DNA from 4 places in the Streptomyces sp. NPDC049837 genome. Region 1 is predicted to be linked to each of the others. Evidence: riboswitches for the same ligand, from Rfam matches in the RefSeq annotation. Region 1 holds a riboswitch; each other region holds the start of a gene.

Region 1 (4,635 bases):
GCCAGCGTACGGGCCAGCCGCCGCACCGGCAGCGACCAGGCGTCGGCCCCGTCCACCCGTACGCACCCGGAATCGGGGCGCAGGACGCGGTAAACGGCGCGCAGCAGACTGGACTTGCCGCTGCCGTTGGGACCCACCAGGCCGATCACCTCACCGGGCCGGGCGGTCAGGGACACGTCCCGTACGAGACGGCGCGCTCCGGCGCTGAGCGTGACGCCCTCGACGGTCAGCTCGGTCGCGGTCATCCCACACCTCCGCCGGTGTCCCGCCGGGCGTCCCGGTGCATCAGCCACAGGAAGAACGGCCCGCCGCACAGCGCCGTCAGGACACCGACGGGGATCTCCATCGGCGCGGCGACCGTACGGGCGGCGATGTCGGCCCAGACGAGGAACACCGCCCCGGCCAGCGCGGCCGTCGGCAGCACCCGGCGGTGGTCCCCGCCGACGAAGAGCCGCACGATGTGCGGCAGCATCAGGCCGACGAAGCCGATCGGCCCGGCCGCCGCCACCAGCACGCCGGTGACCAGCGACAGCAGGACGAACATCCGGGCCCGGAACCGCGCCACGTCCAGCCCCATCGTCGTGGCCGCCTCCTCGCCCGCCAGCAGCAGGTTCAGCGAGCGCGCCTGCACCAGCAGGACACCGATGCCGGCCAGCAGGGCGGCGGCCGGCAGCCACAGCGTGCCCCACTGGACGCCGCCCAGGCCGCCGAGCGTCCAGGCGAGCACGGCACGCGCCTCGTTGCCCCGGTCGGAGGTGAGCAGCAGCAGGTCCATCACGGCCGTGAGCACCGCCGCGACGGCCACGCCCGACAGCACGAGCCGCACCGAGGTGATACGGCCGCCTGCGCGCGCCGTGCTGTACACGAGCAGCAGCGTGAGCAGCGCCCCGGCGAACGCGGCCACCGACAGCGACACCGGCCCGAACAGGCTCACCCCGAAGACGATCACCACGACGGCACCCAGCGACGCGCCCGACGACACACCCAGCAGGTACGGCTCCGCGAGCGGGTTGCGCACCAGCGCCTGCATGGCGGTGCCCACCACCGCGAGCCCGGCGCCCGTCACCGCCCCGAGGAGCACACGCGGCGCCCTCACGTCCAGGACGATCGTCTCGCGCGCCCGGGACCACACCGGCTCCGACCAGTCGGCGCCCAGCGCGTGCGTCACGATGCCCCACACCTCGCCGGGCGGTACGTGGACCGAACCGATGGCCATGCCCGCCGTGACCGACGCCAGGAGCAGGACGCCGAGGACGGCAAGGGTCACGGCGAAGGCGGGTTCGCTCCGCCGCTGCGGGCGGCCGGTGGGCGCGGGACCGGTCGTGGCCTTCGCCGGGCCCGTCACCGGAACCTCTCCGGGTGCAGTGCGCGCGCCAGGTCCTCGACCGCGTACGGCGGCCGTACGCCGACCAGGGTCGCGGTCAGCGGCAGCACCACGAACCGCTTGTTCTTCACGGCCGGGACGTCCGCGAGGGCCGGCTGCGAGAGCAGGAACTTCTTCTTCCGCTCCACGTTGTCGGCGCCCGCGTAGTCGTAGATGGCGATCACCTCGGGCTTGCGGGCCACGACCTGCTCCCAGGAGGCGTCCCCGAAGACCTCGTCGAGGTCGTCGAAGACGTTCCGGCCGCCGGCCAGCCGGATGATCTCGGTGCCCAGGCTCTTGCCGCCCGCCGTGAACGCCGACTTGTCGCCGCTGTCGTACACGAACACGGGCACGGCGGGCGCGCCCTTCACCGCCTCGGTGGTCCTGGCGATACGTCCCTGGAGGTCGGCGACGAGCCGGTCGGCGCGGTCCCGCACGCCGAAGACCGAGCCGATGGTGCGGATCTCGTCGTAGGTGTCCTGCATGGACACCCGCTTCTTCCCGCAGTACTCGCGGTTGAGGTAGGTGTCGATGCCCGCGTCGGCGAACGCCTTGCGGGAGCGGCCCTCGTTCTCGGCGAACGCGCTGCCGTAGCCGCCGTAGACGAAGTCCGGCCCGGCCTCCAGGACCTTCTCGAAGGACGGTTCCTTCTCCGCCAGCTCCGGGATGGCCTCGAAGTCCTTCCGGAACTGGGGCAGGACGGCAGAGTCGGGGAAGGCGGTGCCGACCATCCGGTCCTTCAGCCCCAGTGCCAGCATCAGTTCGGCCGGGTGCTGGTGGATGGTGACCACCCGGGAGGGCGGCTTGTCGTACGTCGTGCGGGTGCCGCAATTGTCGATGGTGACCGGGAAGCCCTGCCCGGACGGCGCGGTGGCCTTCCGGTCGTCGGCTGCCCGCTCGGGGCCGCCGCAGCCGGCCAGCAGGGTCGCCGACAGGGCGACGGCCAGCGCCACGGCGCGCCCGGCGCGGCGGCGCGGGCGGGCGGGGGAGAAAAGGGAACGGGGGAACAAATGGGGACGGGGCGTGCCGTCGTACACGTAAAGCCTCCTGGGGAGTCCGCGCTCCTCGGAACGGGCCCGCGACAGGCCAGTGTCCTGACTCCCGGATCGACGTTCCCCCGGCCTTCCCGCGCGTGGTGCGCAGTGGCCTTCTCGAAGGGTTCCACTCCCCGGTCACAGTGGCGGGACCGTGCCGGAATCGCACCGGCTTCCTGTCTCCCGTCGCGGTGATGACCAGGCGATACTACGTGGCCGGTGACACCGGGCGGACCTGGTGTGCGGCGCGGTGCTTCTGCCATCCTGCCTTCGACCCCACGACCGAGAGGACGGTGGCACCCGTGTGCCCGCGCGTGTGTGACGGATCGTCGCCGGACGGCGGTCCCAGCCCCGACGTCCTCGCACGGGTCCGAGCCGTCGGCCCCTACTTCGCCGTGGCGTGGGGGCCCCGCGCCGACGCCGCACGCTTCCGGCCGCTCACCGACCTGTACACGGACCGGGACGGGGCGCTGGACGCGTACGTGGCGGCGGTCGGCCGGCGGCTCGGCACCGGGCAGCGGCTCGGGGCCGGGCAGCGGCGGGTCGCCGCCTCGACCCTGCACATCGGGACGGCCGCCCGGCTGTGGTCGGTCGCCCTGGCCACCGCCGCGCTCACCGGGCGCGCGCCCGACCTCGCGCCCGACCGCCTGTGGTGGCGCCCGGCCGAGTCCGGCCCGATCGACCTGTGGCTGCCGGAGGTGTCCTGGGTGGCGGGTGACGACCTGCCCCTGGCCCTGCACGGGACCGTCGTCGTACGCAACCTGCTGCCGCTGGGCGACGCGCTGCGGGAGCACTCCGCGCTGTCCCCGCACGTGTTGCGGGGCAACGCCGCCTCCGCGCTCATCGGCGCCGTCCGGGTGCTCACCGCCCATGCCCCCGAGGCACCCTACCCCCCGCTGCCGCTGGTCACCGCCCTGCTGGCACGCGAACCGCTCGCCAGCGCCGGCGCCTTCACCGCCAGGCCGCTGACGTACCGGCGCCGTAGCTGCTGCCTCTACTACCGCGTGCCCGGAGCCGGTTACTGCGCCGAGTGCGTCCTCAACCCGGCCGGTACGCCCCGTTGAGGTAGTGCTCACCGATGTCGCGGAGCCGGTGAGCCGTGGAGCGGTCGGCCGTCAGGACGCGGGCGTTGCGCCAGAACCGGTCGAGGCCGGGGGCGTCGGCGAGTTCCGGCACCCGCGTGGTGATGTGCAGGGCGGCCTCGGCCGTGACCGTCTCGGCCGTGGCGACGAGGGCGGCGACGTCGGCGGGCTCGTCCGCGTCGATGTGCGGTCCCGCCTCCAGGGCGCCGGCCATCGCCGCCGTCGCCCGTTCGACGACGGCCGCGGCGGTCCGGGCCGCCGAGGCCAGTTCCCCGAACGCGAGGAGGACGTCCGGGCCGGTGGCGGGCAGCCGGCCACCGGGGCAGGCGTCACGCGCCTCGGAGAGGGCGCCTTCGGCGATGCCCAGGCCGACGTGGCACAGGGCGAGCCGCAGCGCGGGGGCGGCGAGCGCGGTGAAGGGCGCGGTCGACTCCTCGTCGTACGGCCGGGGGCCGAGGACCTGCGCGGGCGCGACGGCCACCCGGTCGAAGGCCACGCGGCCCGCGCCTGCGACCCGCTGGCCGAGCCGGTCCCGGGCGGGTTCGACGGACACTCCGGGACGGCCGGACGGCACCCGTACGACCAGGACGTCACCCGTCACGGCGCACAGGGCGTCCACGACGAACCGGTCGGCGACGGTCACGGCCGTGTCCACGGCCCGCCGGCCGTTGAGCAGGTACCCGGAGTGGAGCGGGGTCAGGGTGAGGTCCGGGACGCCGCCGTCCGGGGCGGCGGTGCGCACGCCGCCGGCCCACAGCAACTGGTCGCGCGCGGTGTCCCGTTCGAGAGCGGCGGCGCGGTGGGCCGTGGCGTAGAAGCGTCCGCTCCAGGCGTGCACGTAGTGGCGGGCGAGCAACTCGCCCACGGAGCTGTCCGCCGTGGCGATCTCGTGCACGACGGCGCAGCCGGTGCGCCAGTCGACGCCGTGCGTACGGCCCGGTGGCACGAGGGCCGCCAGGAGCCCGGCCTCGCGCAGCCGGGCCACCTCGTCGACGGGCGGCCTGCCGGCCCGGTCCCGGGCGATCGCGTCGGCGGCCAGGTCCTCCGCGACGTCCCGCGCGATGCGCAGGGGTGTGTCACGCCCCTGGGCCCGGGCGGTCGCCGTCCCGAGCGCGGCGGCCGTCACTTGACCTGGGCGGGGACGCCGGCCACGGTC
Region 2 (4,635 bases), 190 kb from region 1:
CGTGGAGCCGGGACGTCTCGTCGAGGAGGTGCGCGTCCTCGGGCGTGAGCTGCTCCACCGCGTCCGGCGGGAGCACCCCGTCACAGGCGTCACGGGCGAGCATCCAGTCCTGGGCGTAGGGCTGGGCGACGTAACCGCCCACGCCCAGGACCACCGCGGCCGCCACCGAGACCTTGACCCAGCGCCGCATCCGTCCGCCCCCGTAACCGCTCGACCATTGATTCCGCCGAACGGACTCTACTGGCGGCCCTCGGGGCGTCCCTACGCCCCCCGTACCGCCGCCGCCCAGTCCTCCAGCTCCTCCGGGGTGCGCGGGCCCGCCTCCTCCGCGCCCAGCAGGCCCCGCTCCCGCAACACCCGCGCCACCGCCATGCCCCAGGGACGGCGCAGGCGGGCCGCGTCCAGGAGTGCCTGGTCGGCCAGGAGTTCGGCGACCGGCCCGGTGCGCAGGCCGTCGGGGGTGAGGACGGCCGCGTCGTCGGCCCAGCGCAGCGCCAGGTCCACGTCGTGCGTGGCCATGACGACCGTCGTGCCGGAGGCGCCCAGCCGGTCCAGGACGGTCAGCAGCCGTTCCTGGCCGTGCGGGTCGAGGCCGGCCGTCGGCTCGTCGAGCACGAGGACCCGGGGCCGCATGGCGACCGCGCCCGCGATGGCGGCCCGCTTGCGCTGCCCGTACGACAGCAGGTGCGTCGGGCGGTCCTCCAGCGCCGTGATGTCCAGCGCCTCCAGGGCCTCGCGCACCCGCTCGCGCACCTCCGGCTCCGAAAGACCCAGGTTCATCGGGCCGAACGACACGTCCTGGCCCACGGACGCCGCGAAGAGCTGGTCGTCCGGGTCCTGCACGACGAGCTGCACCGTCGTACGGAGGCGGGTCAGCCCCGCCCTGTCGTACGACACGTCCCGCCCCTCCAGGCGCAGCCGCCCGCTCGCGCACCGCAGGCCACCGCTCAGCAGCCGCAGCATCGTCGTCTTGCCGCTGCCGTTGCGGCCGAGCAGCGCGATGGACCGTCCCTCGGGCACGGCGAAGTCGACGCCCCGGAGGACGGCGGGGCCGTCCTCGTAGGCGTACCCCGCACCGACGAGCTCCACGACGGCGGAAGGAGTCACGGCAGCAGCCTTTCGAGTACGTAGGTGAGGGCGACGAGACCCGCCAGCAGCGCCCCGCTCGCGCCCAGGAACCGCCCGGAAACGACCGCCCGCGGCACCAGCACCCGCAGCGTGCCGTCGTAACCGCGCCCGGCCAGCCCCGTCTGGAGCCGCGCCGCCCGGTCGAAGGCGCGCACGAACGCCGTCGCGCCCAGGCCCGCGAGTGAACGCCAGGCGGCCGCCCGGCTGGTCAGCCCGAGCCGCGCCGTCTGCGCCTCCCGGACCCGCCGCACCGCGTCCAGCAGCAGGAAACTGATCCGGTACATCACCAGCGCCACGTCCACCACCGCGGCCGGCACCCCGGCCCGCACCAGCCGGGGCAGCACGTCGGACACCGGCGTGGTGAACGCGAACAGCAGCACGCCCAGCGAGGCCGCCGACGTGCGCAGCAGCAACTGTCCCGCGTGCACCGGCCCGTCCGGTGCCGGCGAGACCAGCCCGCCCGCCCCGCCCACCTGGAACAGCAGCGGCACCGCGCCCGTCACGCAGAAGCCGAGCGGGATGCGCCACGCCCGCCACAACTGCCGGGGCGCGACCCCGGCCGGGCCGAGCAGCACCGCCAGGGTGGCGGCCGCCACCAGGACGGCACCCGGCCACGGCGGCAGACAGATCGCCAGCACCGTCAGGCCGAAGCCGAGCACGGCCTTCTCGCACGGGTGACGGCGGCGCCAGCGACTGCTGTGCGCCGCCGCGTCGATCGGCAGCACCGGCGGCTACGCGGAGGGCTGCCGGTCGCCGGCGCCCGGGGCGTCGGCGCCGCCCGCGTCAGCGAGCGAGGCGCCCTCGGTTGCCACCGCCACGTCCGCGGCCTTGGCGTCCGAGGCACCGGCATCGGCCGTGCCGGCGCCCGCGCGCGCCTGCGCCTCGCCCTGCCGGCGACCGCGCCGCAGACCGAAGTAGTACGCCAGCACGCCCGCCCCGATGGCGGCCTGGAGCGCGAACAGCGCGGACTCCACCTCACCCGACGGCGGTTCGTACAGCGGGCTGAACCACGGCTCGTAATCCGGCTTCAGCTCGGTGATGGCCGTCTCGGCCTGGGCGTCGGCGCCCGTGAACGGCTCCTCCTTGTGGTCGCCCATGCCCAGCGCGAGCGGGAGGACGGCGAGCGCCACCACGACGAGCAGCAGCAGTGTGTTGATCCTGGCGTTACGGCTCATCGGACCACGGCCTCCTTCTTCACCGGCAGGACACCGAGGCGGGCCAGATCGCCCTTGCTGGACTGCATCAGCAGCCGCATCACCAGCACGGTGAGCAGGCCCTCGCTGACGGCCAGCGGAATCTGCGTGACGGCGAAGATCCCGCCGAACTTCGCCAGCGCACCGGCGACACCGCTGCCCGGGTCCGGGAACGCCAGCGCGAGCTGCACGCTGGTGACGCAGTACGTGGACAGGTCGGCGACGAACGCGCCGAAGAAGACGCTCACCATCAGCGGCACGTCGAAGCGGCGCAGCAGCCAGTAGGTGCCGAAGCCCGCCCACGGCCCGACGATCGCCATCGAGAAGGCGTTGGCGCCCAGGGTCGTCAGGCCGCCGTGCGCCAGCAGCAGCGCCTGGAAGAGCAGCGTGATGGTGCCCAGCACCGCCATGATCGGCGGCCGGAACAGGATCGCGCCCAGTCCCGTACCGGTCGGGTGCGAGCAACTGCCCGTCACCGAAGGGATCTTCAGGGCGGACAGGACAAAGGTGAAGGCACCGGACGCGCCGAGCAGGAGAGTCGATTCGGGATTGGCCTTGACCTCCCGGGTCAGGGCCCGGACGCCATGGGCGACGAAGGGAGCGGCGGCGACGGTCCAGGCGACCGCGTGCGCAGGGGGCAGATACCCCTCGGCGATATGCATGATGTGGGAGACCCTCTCCAGCACCTCGTGGATGGACAACGCGCCCTGGCCGGTCTCCTGGCTGACGGGATGGCATGGGGGCATGCCGCCGCGACTCCGCCTTCCCGGACCCCGCGGTCTCCCGCGGTGTTCCAGTGGCTTCCCGGGGTGGATTCCCAGGGAGTGGAGCCGGACTTCCCGATCACAGTGGCGAGGGCCGCACCGGTACCGCACCGGTTTCCCGTACACCAAGGCCCTGCGACAGTAGTGCTTTGACCAGGTACATCACAACCCGCACACCGGTGCGGGCACCGGCTGCACCCACCGGACGCCGTCACTCCTTGCGGTAGCCGTACGCCTCCGACGCGGCCGTCACCACCGCGTCCAGGTCACCGCCCGCCGACGCGGTGACCACCGCCGCCACCGCGCCCTCCACGAAAGGAGCGTCCACCAGCCGCGTACCGTCGGGCAGCTCGTCGCCCTCCGCGAGCAGGGCCTTCACCGTCAGGACCGCGCTGCCCAGGTCCACCAGGACGGCCACGCCCGCCCCGCCGTCGACCTCCGTCGCCGCCTGGGTGATCAGCTCCGCGCTGGTGCCGAGCCCCCCGTCCGGAGTGCCGCCCGCCGCCGCCACCGGCACCGTCCCGCCGCCGCCCGCGAGGCCACGGGCCAGCTCGGCGACGGACGACGCGACCGCCGCGCTGTGCGAGACGAGCACGATGCCCACCCGCGCGCTCACCGCGTGCCCTCCGCCTCGGCGAGGGCGGCGATCAGCAGGGCCGAGGACGTGGCGCCCGGGTCCTGGTGACCTACGCTGCGCTCACCGAGATAGCTGGCCCTGCCCTTGCGGGCGAGCATCGGTACGGTCGCGAGGGCGCCCTGGTTCGCGGCCTCGGCCGCCGCCGCGAACGACTCGCCGAGCGACTCGGCCAGCGACTCGACGGCCGGCTCCAGCGCGTCCAGCATCGTCTTGTCCCCGGCCGCCGCCCCGCCGAGCTGCGCCACCGCCGCCACACCCGCGCGCAGCGCCTCGGCGAGCTGCACCGGCGCCACCTCGGCGGCGTCGCCCAGCGCCTTGCCGGTGCGCCGCAGCAGCGTCCCGTACAAGGGACCCGACGCGCCGCCGACCGTCGAGATGAGCTGCCGCCCCGCGAGCGTGAGCACGGCCCCCGGCGTGCCGGGCGGCTCGTCCTCCAGGGCCTTGACCACCGCGGCGAAACCGCGTTGCAGATTGGCCCCGTGGTCGGCGTCACCGATCGCCGAGTCCAGCTCGGTGAGCCGGCCGGCCTCCCGGTCCACGGCGGCGGCCGCGGTCGTCATCCAGCGCCGGAAGAACTCCGCGTCGAGCATCACGGGCCTCACATTCCCCACCGCAGTGCGGCCGTCCGCACCGGCGCGTCCCACAGCCGCAGCATTTCCTCGTCCGCCTGGCACAGGGTCACCGAGCAGCCGGCCATGTCGAGCGAGGTCACGTAGTTGCCGACCAGCGTACGGGCCACGGCCACGCCCCGCTCGCCCAGCACCCGCTGGACCTCGGCGTTGAACCCGTACAGCTCCAGCAACGGCGTCGCCCCCATGCCGTTGACGAGCACCATCACCGGGCCGCTCGGCCTCAGGTCCTCCAGCACGGCGTCCACCGCGAAGTCGGCGATCTCCCGCGCGGTCATCATGGG
Region 3 (4,635 bases), on a different contig from region 1:
GAGGTGCTCACCACGCTGCGACGGCTGGCCGGGGACACCCCGACGGTCGCGCTCACCGGCGACCCCGGCACGCCCGTCCGTGATGTCGCGGGCACGGTCGTCGACCTGTCGTTCGCCGACGAGCGGTCGGTCGCGCAGACCAGGTTCGCCACCACGGCCCTCGTCCTGCTGCGCGCCGGCCTCGGTCTCGTACCGCCGGACCTGCCGGAACAGGCCGAGCGGGCCGTGCTCGCCCCACTCGCCGAAGAGGCGGTGGCCGCCGAGCAGTTCACCTTCCTCGGGACCGGCTGGACCGTCGGCCTCGCCCACGAGGCCGCGCTCAAACTGCGGGAGGCGGCCGGGGCGTGGACGGAGTCGTACGCGGCGATGGAGTACCGGCACGGCCCGATCAGCATCGCGGGACCCGGGCGAGCCGTCTGGTTCTTCGGCGCGCCGCCGGCCGGCCTCCTCGACGAGGTGCGGGCGACCGGCGCGTACGTCTCCGTCTCCCCGGCCGACCCGCTCGCCGAACTGGTGCGCGCCCAGCGCCTCGCGGTCGCCCTGGCCGGCCGGCGCGGCCTCGACCCCGACCGGCCCCGCCACCTCACCCGCTCCGTCGTCCTGGCCGACGCCGACGCCGACGCCGACGCCGACGCCGACGCCGACGCCGACGCCGACGCCGGGGCGGGAGCCGGGGCCGGGGCGGGAGCCGGGGCCGGCGTCCGGGTGGAGTCATGACGGTCATCGCCCTGGACGTCGGAGGCACGTACATCAAGGGCGGCGTACTCTCCGACGACGGCACCCTGCGCCACACCGAGCGCTGGTGCACGCGGGCGGACCGGGGCCCGGACGCCGTCCTGGAGACCGTGCTCGCCCGCGCCGCCGAACTGGCCGAACGCTGCCCGGCGGCCGAGGCGGCCGGGGTCGTCGTTCCCGGCATCGTCGACGAGTACGACGGCGTCTCCGTCCTCGCCACCAACCTCGGCTGGCGCGACGTACCCGTCAAGGACTGGCTGGCCGAACACCTCGACCTGCCCGTCGCGTTCGGGCACGACGTCCGGGCCGGCGGCCTCGCGGAGGCCAGGGCCGGCGCCGGGCGGGGCTGCGGCGACTTCCTCTTCGTGCCGGTCGGCACCGGGATCGCCGCCGCCGTGTTCACCGGGGGCCGGGCCCGGGCCCTGACCGGTGGCCATGGCGGCGCCGGGGAGCTGGGGCACCTCGTGGTGCGGCCCGGGGGAGAACGCTGCCACTGCGGCGCGCGGGGCTGCCTGGAGACCGTGGCGTCCGCCTCCGCCATCGCCCGCCGCTACTCCCGTGCCACCGGCCGGTGCGGCATCACCGCCAGGGACGTCCAGGGCCGGGCCCAAGCGGGGGACGCCAAGGCCGCCGCCATCTGGTCCGAGGCGGTCGAGGCCCTCGCCGACGCGCTGACCACCGCGATCACCCTGTACGACCCGGAGCGCGTCGTCATCGGCGGCGGCCTGTCCGGGGCCGGCGAGTCCTGTCTCGCCCCCTTGCGCGCCGCGCTCGCCGAACGCCTCACGTTCCAGGCCCGCTTCCGGGCCGTGCCCCAGGTCGTCGCGGCCCGGCTCGGCGACCGGGCGGGCTGCATGGGCGCGGCGTACCTCGCCCAGGACCTCCTGGCCCGCCGTTCGGGAGCGGTGTCGCCGTCACCCTCAACGCCCCTGCCCCGTACACCAGGAGAAGCACCATGCCCCTCGTAGGGACGGCCGACATCGTCACCCCCGCCGCACGCGCCGGAAGGGGCGTCGGGGCCTTCAACGTCATCCAGCTCGAACACGCCGAGGCCATCGTGGCGGGCGCCGAAGCGGCGGGCGCCCCCGTGGTCCTCCAGATCAGCGAGAACGCCGCCCGCTACCACGGCGCGCTCACCCCGATCGGCACGGCGACGCTGGCCGTCGCCCGCGCCGCGACGGTTCCGGTGGCCGTCCACCTGGACCACGCGACCTCGCCGGAGCTCGTCGCCGAAGCGGTGTCGCTGGGCTTCACGTCGGTGATGTACGACGCATCGACCCTGCCGTACGAGGAGAACGTCCGCGCCATGGCCGGCATACGGGCCCGCTGCCACGCGTCCGGTGTCTGGGTGGAGGCCGAACTGGGCGAGGTCGGCGGCAAGGACGGCGTGCACGCCCCGGGCGCCCGCACCGACCCGGACGAGGCGGCGGCCTTCGTCGCGGCCACGGGCGTGGACGCCCTGGCGGTGGCCGTGGGCACCTCGCACGCCATGCTCACCCGCGACGCCGCACCGGACTTCGCCCTGATCGCCGCGCTGCGTACCGCCGTCCCCGTACCCCTGGTGCTGCACGGCTCGTCGGGGGTCGCGGACCACGGCCTCGCCACGGCCGTGGGCCACGGCATGACCAAGGTCAACATCGCCACCCACCTGAACCGGGTCTTCACCGGCGCCGCCCGCCGGGCTCTCGACGCGGACCCCATGGTGGCCGACACACGCCACTACCTCGGTGCCGGGCGTACGGCCATGGCCCATGAGGTCACCCGCCTGCTCGGAGTCCTCGGCGCGTGAGCGCGAGTGGGCACCCGTGGTAGCTTGCGCAGGCCAGTCGTACTCCGTACGCGTGTACGTGAGTCAGGGAATCCGGTGCGAATCCGGAACTGACGCGCAGCGGTGAGGGTGACGGGCGTGGCAACCACAGCCACTGGGCCGGAGACCGGCCCGGGAAGGCGCCGCGCCCGGATGATCCCGAGTCCGAAGACCTGCTGGCGAACACGTACGGACGGGCCCCGCGCATGGGCCCTCGACGCTGAGGACTTCGCTGTGCCCATCACACGCCCGACCGCCTCGTTCGCCGCGCTCCTGTGCGGAGCCCTCCTCCTGACCGGCTGCGGGGGTGCCTCCGGCACGTCCCCCTCACCGGCGCAGGCCGGCATCCGCGTACTGGACAACTGCGGACAGAAGGTGGAGATCAAGGGGGACGGGCCGCGCCGGGCCGTCTCGCTCAACCAGGGCACCACCGAGATCATGCTGTCCCTCGGTCTCGCCGACCGGATGGCCGGAACCGCCACCTGGACCGACCCCGTCATGAAGGGCCTGGAGAAGGCGAACGCGGGCGTGACCCGGCTCGCCGAGAACAACCCCTCCTTCGAGAAGGTCCTCGACACCGAACCCGACTTCGTCGCCGCCTCGTTCGCCTCCACCCTCGGCAAGGGCGGCGTGGCCACGCGCGAGCAGTTCGCGAAGCTCGGCGTGCCCACCTACCTTTCCCCGTCCGACTGCGTGGGCAAGGACAACAGCGGCGACGGTGACGGCGTCCGCACCAAGCCGCTGACCATGGACACCGTGTACGGGGAGGTACGCGACCTCGCCCGCGTCTTCGGTGAGGAGAAGCGCGGCGAGGACCTGGTCGCGAGCCTCACGTCGCGTGTCGCCAAGGCGACCAAGGGACTCGATGCCTCGAAGGTCACTCTGCTGTACTGGTTCTCCGACGCGAACTCCCCCTACATGGCCGGGTGCTGCGGCGCCCCCGGCGTCATCACCCGCGAAGTCGGCGCCAAGAACGTCTTCGACGACACCACCGAGGAATGGCCGCAGATCAACTGGGAGACCGTGGCCGACCGCAACCCCGACGTCCTGGTGATCGGCGACCTCACCCGCAAGGCCCAGACCGGGGAGAGCGCCGCCAAGAAGATCGAGTTCCTGGAGTCCAACCCGGTCACGAGGAACATGGACGCCGTCAAGCACAAGCGGTACGTCCTCCTCAGCGGCCAGGCCATGAACCCCACCATCCGCACGGTGGAGGGCATCGAACAGGTCGCCGCCGCGCTCCGCGAGTTCGGCCTGTCTAAGTGACCGCCGCCCTGCTGCGAACGGCGGCGGGGCTCGCGGCACTCGCCGCGTCCGTCGCCCTCGCCATCACCATCGGCCCGGCCGACATCGTCGTCGCCGACGTCTGGTCCGTCGTGGCGTCCCACCTCGGCGGGGACGCCTCCGGCCTCACACCGATCCGCGACGGGATCGTGTGGAACCTGCGGCTGCCGCGCACCCTGCTGGCCGCCGTGTGCGGTGCCGGGCTGGCGCTGTGCGGGGCGGTGATGCAGTCGCTGCTGCGCAACCCGCTCGCCGACCCCTTCGTCCTGGGTGTCTCGTCCGGGGCCTCCACCGGAGCGGTCGTCGTGGTCGTCCTCGGTGCCGGCGGCGGAGCCCTGTCCGTCTCCGGGGGCGCCTTCGTGGGCGCGGTGTGCTCGTTCGCCGCGATGCTGCTGCTGAGCCATACCCTGGGCGGAACCACCGACCGGGTCGTGCTGTCCGGCGTCGCCGCGATGCAGTTGTTCTCCGCGCTCACCTCCTTCGTCGTGGTCACGTCCGCCGACGCCGAAACGACGCGCGGCGTGCTGTTCTGGCTGCTCGGCTCGCTCAGCGGCGCCGGCTGGACCGACGTGTGGCTGTGCCTGGCCGCCCTCGCCCTCACGCTGGCCGTCTGCCTGGCCCACGGCAGGACGCTGGACGCCTTCGCCTTCGGCCAGGACGCGGCAGCCACCCTGGGCGTGAACGTCGGCCGGGCGCGGCTGGTGCTGCTCTGCGTCACCGCACTGCTCACGGCGGCCCTCGTCAGCTCGGCCGGCGCCATCGGCTTCGTCGGCCTGGTGCTGCCGCACGCCGCCCGCGCCCTCGTCGGC
Region 4 (4,635 bases), on a different contig from region 1:
CGTTGCCGTACCGATATGCGGACGGGGGGTGACGCTGCGCGAAACCCTCCCCTAGATTTCCTGCGCATTACAGGTGATCAGCGAGGGGACGTGCACCATGCCAGAGCCGTCGGCACCACCCAACTCTTCAGGGACGGGCCTCACTCCGCGGTCGATCGTCATCTGGTCGCTCGTGGCCCTCGCGGGAGCGGCCGGGTGGGCCATGCTCGCGCTCTCCCGCGGTGAGGAGATCTCGGCCGCCTGGATGCTGGCGGCCGCGCTCGGCTCGTATGCCATCGCCTACCGCTTCTACTCCCGCTTCATCGCGAACCGGGTGCTCAAGGTCGACAAGACCCGCGCCACGCCCGCCGAGCGGCTCGACAACGGTGTCGACTTCCACCCCACCGACCGCCGGGTCCTCTTCGGCCACCACTTCGCGGCGGTCGCCGGCGCGGGCCCGCTGGTGGGCCCGGTCCTCGCCGCGCAGATGGGCTACCTGCCGGGCACCATCTGGATCATCGTCGGCGTGATCTTCGCCGGCGCCGTCCAGGACATGGTGACGCTGTTCTTCTCCACCCGCCGCGATGGCCGTTCGCTCGGCCAGATGGCCCGTGACGAGATCGGCCCCTTCGGCGGAGCGGCCGCGCTGATCGCGGTCTTCGCCATCATGATCATCCTGCTGGCCGTGCTGGCGCTGGTCATCGTCAACGCCCTGGCGCACTCGCCGTGGGGTGTCTTCTCCATCGGCATGACCATCCCGATCGCCCTGTTCATGGGCGTCTACCTGCGGGTGCTGCGGCCCGGCCGGGTCACCGAGGTCTCCGTCATCGGCGTCGCGCTGCTGCTCCTGGCCATCGTCGCGGGCGGCTGGGTCGCCGAGTCGTCCCTCGCCGACACCTTCACCCTGGAGCCGGGCACCCTGGTCATCTGGATGGTGATATACGGCTTCCTCGCCTCCGTCCTGCCGGTGTGGCTGCTGCTCGCCCCGCGCGACTACCTCTCGACCTTCATGAAGGTCGGCACGATCGCGCTCCTCGCCGCCGGCGTCTTCCTCGCCATGCCGACCCTGAAGATGCCGGCCGTCACCGACTTCGCGAGCCGTGGCGACGGTCCGGTCTTCGCGGGCTCGATGTTCCCGTTCGTCTTCATCACCATCGCGTGCGGCGCTCTGTCCGGCTTCCACTCCCTGGTCTCCTCGGGCACCACCCCGAAGATGGTCCAGAAGGAGACCCAGATCCGGATGATCGGGTACGGGTCCATGCTCACCGAGTCCTTCGTCGCCGTCATGGCGATGATCGCGGCCTGCATCATCGACCCCGGTCTCTTCTTCGCCGTCAACTCCCCGGCGGGCGTGGTCGGCACCACGGTGCAGTCCGCCGCCGAAGCCGTGTCCAACTTCGGCTTCACCATCTCCCCCGACCAGCTCGCGAAGGCCGCGGCGGACGTCGAGGAGGCGTCACTGCTGTCCCGGACCGGAGGCGCGCCGACCTTCGCGCTCGGCATGTCGGAGATCTTCTCCGCGGTGTTCGGCGGCGCCACCATGAAGGCGTTCTGGTACCACTTCGCCATCATGTTCGAGGCGCTGTTCATCCTGACGACGCTGGACGCCGGCACCCGTGTGGGCCGCTTCATGCTCCAGGACACGCTCGGCAACCTCTACAAGCCCTTCAAGCAGGTGAGCTGGAAGCCGGGCGTCTGGTTCGCCAGCGCGGCCGTCGTCGGCGGCTGGGGCTACTTCCTCTGGGTGGGCGTGCACGACCCGCTGGGCGGCATCAACCAGCTCTTCCCGCTGTTCGGCATCGCCAACCAGCTCCTGGCCGCCGTGGCGCTGGCCGTCTGCACGACCCTGCTCGTCAAGTCGGGCCGCCTGAAGTGGGCCTGGGTCACCGCCGTGCCGCTCGCCTGGGACGTGGCGGTCACGCTCACCGCGAGCTGGCAGAAGATCTTCTCGGCGGACCCGCGGGTGGGCTTCTTCGCCCAGCGGGACAAGTACCAGGCGGGCATCGACTCCGGGCAGGTGCTGCCGCCCGCGAAGTCGATGGACGACATGCACACCGTCGTCACCAACTCCACGGTCGACGGCGTCCTCTCCGCCCTGTTCGCCCTCCTCATCGTCGTGGTGATCGCCGACGCCGGACGGGTCTGCTACAAGGCCATCACCAACCCGGCCGGTGTGAAGCTCTCCGAGGTCCCGTACACCCCGTCCAGGCTCGTCGCGCCCGCCGGGCTCTTCCCCACGGCGGAGGAGAAGGCCGAGCTGGTGGCCGCCGGGCTCGGCCCCGAGGGCGGCATCCGCAAGGACGGTGGCAGCGGTGACGAGGTGCCGGCCGGGACCGGCTCCCGGTGAGGACCGCGGTGAGGCCCCCCGTGACCGCACGGCCGGACGGCCGCCTGCGACGCGCCGTCAGGTGGGTGCGCTGGTACGTCCGCGAGGTGTCCGGCGAGGGCGCGTACGACGCGTACGTCGCCCACGCCCGGCGCTGCGACCCGGGCGCCGAGGTGATGACCCGGCGCGAGTTCGAGCGCAGGCGCACCGACGCGCGGGAGGCCGACCCGCGCGACGGGTTCCGCTGCTGCTGAGGTGCTGCTGACGTACTGCTGAGCGGGTGACCGCACGACGGGCCGCCGTGTTTCCGGGGACGGAAATGCGGCGGCCCGTCGCCGTACCCCTCCACACTCGGACCATGGACATCACCATCAGGGCGGTACGGCCCGAGGAACACGGGACGCTCGCCGACATCACGGCCCAGGCGTACCTCGGGGACGGGCTCCTGGCCTTCGGGGAGAGCGACGAGTACCTGATCGAGCTGCGGGACGTGGCCCGGCGGGCCGCCGGGGCGGAGGTGCTCGTGGCCGTGGAGCGGGACGAACGGGTGCTGGGCGGGGTGACGTTCGTCGCGCGGGGCGGCGATCCGTGGGCGGACCTGGCCCGCGACGGGGAGGCCGAGCTGCGGATGCTCGCGGTGGCCCGGGAGGCACGGCGGCGGGGCGCGGGCGAGGCGCTCGTACGGGCGTGCGTGGAGCGGGCGCGGGCGGTGGAGGGGTGCGCGCGGCTGGTGCTGTCCACGCAGGCGTCCATGCGGGCGGCGCACCGGATCTACGAGCGGCTGGGGTTCGTCCGCACCCCGGAGAGGGACGTGCGGCCCGTCCCGGGCGTGACCCTCCCCACGTACGCGCTGGCCCTCTGAGGCTGCGACCGACACAACATGTGGGGGGTGCCTCAACTCGCGCCCCCCACATGTATGCTCGTCCTCGCTGTCGCCGCAGGGGAATCCGGTGGAAATCCGGAACTGTCCCGCAACGGTGTGTTGGTGTGCCTTTGTGTACGTACGAGTCCGAAGACCTGCCGACAGCGCGCCCGGACCGTCCGGCCCGGGTGCCCAGACGTCCGGGCCTCGCGGAATGGGCCGGTGGACGCGGTGCCCCGCACCCTGTGCCCGGGTGCGCCCGCTCCCCTGCCCGCGTCCGCGGTGGCCCCGAGCCGAGCGAGGGAGAGCCCCCACGTGACCATCGCGCCAGCCGATCCGGTTTCAGCAGTCGCAGTCACGGACACGACGGAGACGGACGGACCCGGGACCGTACTGCTGCGGACCCTGACCGACCTCACCGCCGACCTGCCCGACACCGACCCGGGCCGGGTCGCCGCCGCCGCGCTGCGGGGCCGCCACGCCGGTTCGGACGAGGCGGAGCTGCGCGAGCTCGCCACCGAGGCGGCCGCCGGGCTGATCTCCGAGGACCCCGCGTACTCCCGGCTCGCGGCGCGGCTGCTGACCCGGACGATCACGGAGGAGGCGGCCGGGCAGGGCGCGGTGTCGTTCTCGGCGTCGGTGGCTGTGGGGCACCGGGAGGGTCTGATCGCGGACCGTACGGCCGCGTTCGTGACGGCCCACGCCGACCGGATGGACGCGCTGATCGACTCGGCCGCCGACGACCGGTTCGGATACTTCGGGCTGCGGACGCTGTACTCGCGCTACCTGCTCCGGCACCCGATCACGCGCAAGGTGATCGAGACGCCGCAGCACTTCATGCTGCGGGTGGCGGCCGGGCTGGCCGAGGACGACTCGGTGCGCGCCCTGGACGAGGTGGCGTCCCTGTACGGGCTGATGAGCCGGCTCGACTACCTGCCCTCCTCCCCCACGCTGTTCAACTCCGGTACGCGCCACCCGCAGATGTCCTCGTGCTACCTGCTGGACTCGCCGCTGGACGAGCTGGACTCCATCTACGACCGCTACCACCAGGTGGCGCGGCTGTCGAAGCACGCGGGCGGCATCGGCCTGTCGTACTCCCGCATCCGGGCGCGCGGTTCGCTGATCCGCGGCACCAACGGGCACTCCAACGGCATCGTGCCGTTCCTGAAGACGCTGGACGCCTCCGTCGCGGCCGTGAACCAGGGCGGGCGGCGCAAGGGCGCGGCGGCCGTGTACCTGGAGACGTGGCACGCGGACATCGAGGAGTTCCTGGAGCTGCGCGACAACACCGGTGAGGACGCCCGGCGTACGCACAACCTGAACCTGGCGCACTGGATTCCGGACGAGTTCATGCGCCGGGTCAACGCCGACGCCGAGTGGTCGCTGTTCTCGCCCGTCGACGTGCCGGAGCTGGTCGACCTGTGGGGCGACGAGTTCGACGCCGCCTACCGCGCCGCCGAGGCCAGGG

Evidence for each region. Region 1 has a riboswitch for cobalamin ahead of AB0J57_RS06365 (ABC transporter substrate-binding protein). Riboswitches for the same ligand answer to the same signal wherever they lie in the genome.
Region 2: another riboswitch for cobalamin. It lies ahead of AB0J57_RS07200 (energy-coupling factor ABC transporter permease); the one in region 1 lies ahead of AB0J57_RS06365 (ABC transporter substrate-binding protein).
Region 3: another riboswitch for cobalamin. It lies ahead of AB0J57_RS02545 (ABC transporter substrate-binding protein); the one in region 1 lies ahead of AB0J57_RS06365 (ABC transporter substrate-binding protein).
Region 4: another riboswitch for cobalamin. It lies ahead of AB0J57_RS09905 (ribonucleoside-diphosphate reductase subunit alpha); the one in region 1 lies ahead of AB0J57_RS06365 (ABC transporter substrate-binding protein).

The regions. Positions count from the first base shown of each region.
Region 1 is NZ_JBFAMP010000002.1:398,527-403,161, forward strand. It holds gene AB0J57_RS06355 (ABC transporter ATP-binding protein) at 1-245, opposite strand, end outside; gene AB0J57_RS06360 (iron ABC transporter permease) at 242-1,345, opposite strand; gene AB0J57_RS06365 (ABC transporter substrate-binding protein) at 1,342-2,400, opposite strand; cobalamin riboswitch at 2,430-2,615, opposite strand; gene AB0J57_RS06370 ((2Fe-2S)-binding protein) at 2,592-3,461, shown strand; gene AB0J57_RS06375 (acyl-CoA dehydrogenase) at 3,436-4,605, opposite strand; gene AB0J57_RS06380 (sulfite exporter TauE/SafE family protein) at 4,602-4,635, opposite strand, start outside.
Region 2 is NZ_JBFAMP010000002.1:593,029-597,663, forward strand. It holds gene AB0J57_RS07180 (hypothetical protein) at 1-190, opposite strand, end outside; gene AB0J57_RS07185 (ATP-binding cassette domain-containing protein) at 262-1,107, opposite strand; gene cbiQ (cobalt ECF transporter T component CbiQ) at 1,104-1,853, opposite strand; gene AB0J57_RS07195 (energy-coupling factor ABC transporter substrate-binding protein) at 1,860-2,303, opposite strand; gene AB0J57_RS07200 (energy-coupling factor ABC transporter permease) at 2,300-2,983, opposite strand; cobalamin riboswitch at 3,013-3,258, opposite strand; gene dhaM (dihydroxyacetone kinase phosphoryl donor subunit DhaM) at 3,297-3,701, opposite strand; gene dhaL (dihydroxyacetone kinase subunit DhaL) at 3,698-4,312, opposite strand; gene dhaK (dihydroxyacetone kinase subunit DhaK) at 4,321-4,635, opposite strand, start outside.
Region 3 is NZ_JBFAMP010000001.1:551,600-556,234, reverse strand. It holds gene AB0J57_RS02560 (sugar isomerase) at 1-717, shown strand, start outside; gene AB0J57_RS02555 (ROK family protein) at 714-1,703, shown strand; gene AB0J57_RS02550 (class II fructose-bisphosphate aldolase) at 1,691-2,524, shown strand; cobalamin riboswitch at 2,542-2,738, shown strand; gene AB0J57_RS02545 (ABC transporter substrate-binding protein) at 2,777-3,808, shown strand; gene AB0J57_RS02540 (iron chelate uptake ABC transporter family permease subunit) at 3,805-4,635, shown strand, end outside.
Region 4 is NZ_JBFAMP010000003.1:433,623-438,257, forward strand. It holds gene AB0J57_RS09890 (carbon starvation CstA family protein) at 98-2,326, shown strand; gene AB0J57_RS09895 (YbdD/YjiX family protein) at 2,347-2,559, shown strand; gene AB0J57_RS09900 (GNAT family N-acetyltransferase) at 2,664-3,167, shown strand; cobalamin riboswitch at 3,205-3,345, shown strand; gene AB0J57_RS09905 (ribonucleoside-diphosphate reductase subunit alpha) at 3,483-4,635, shown strand, end outside.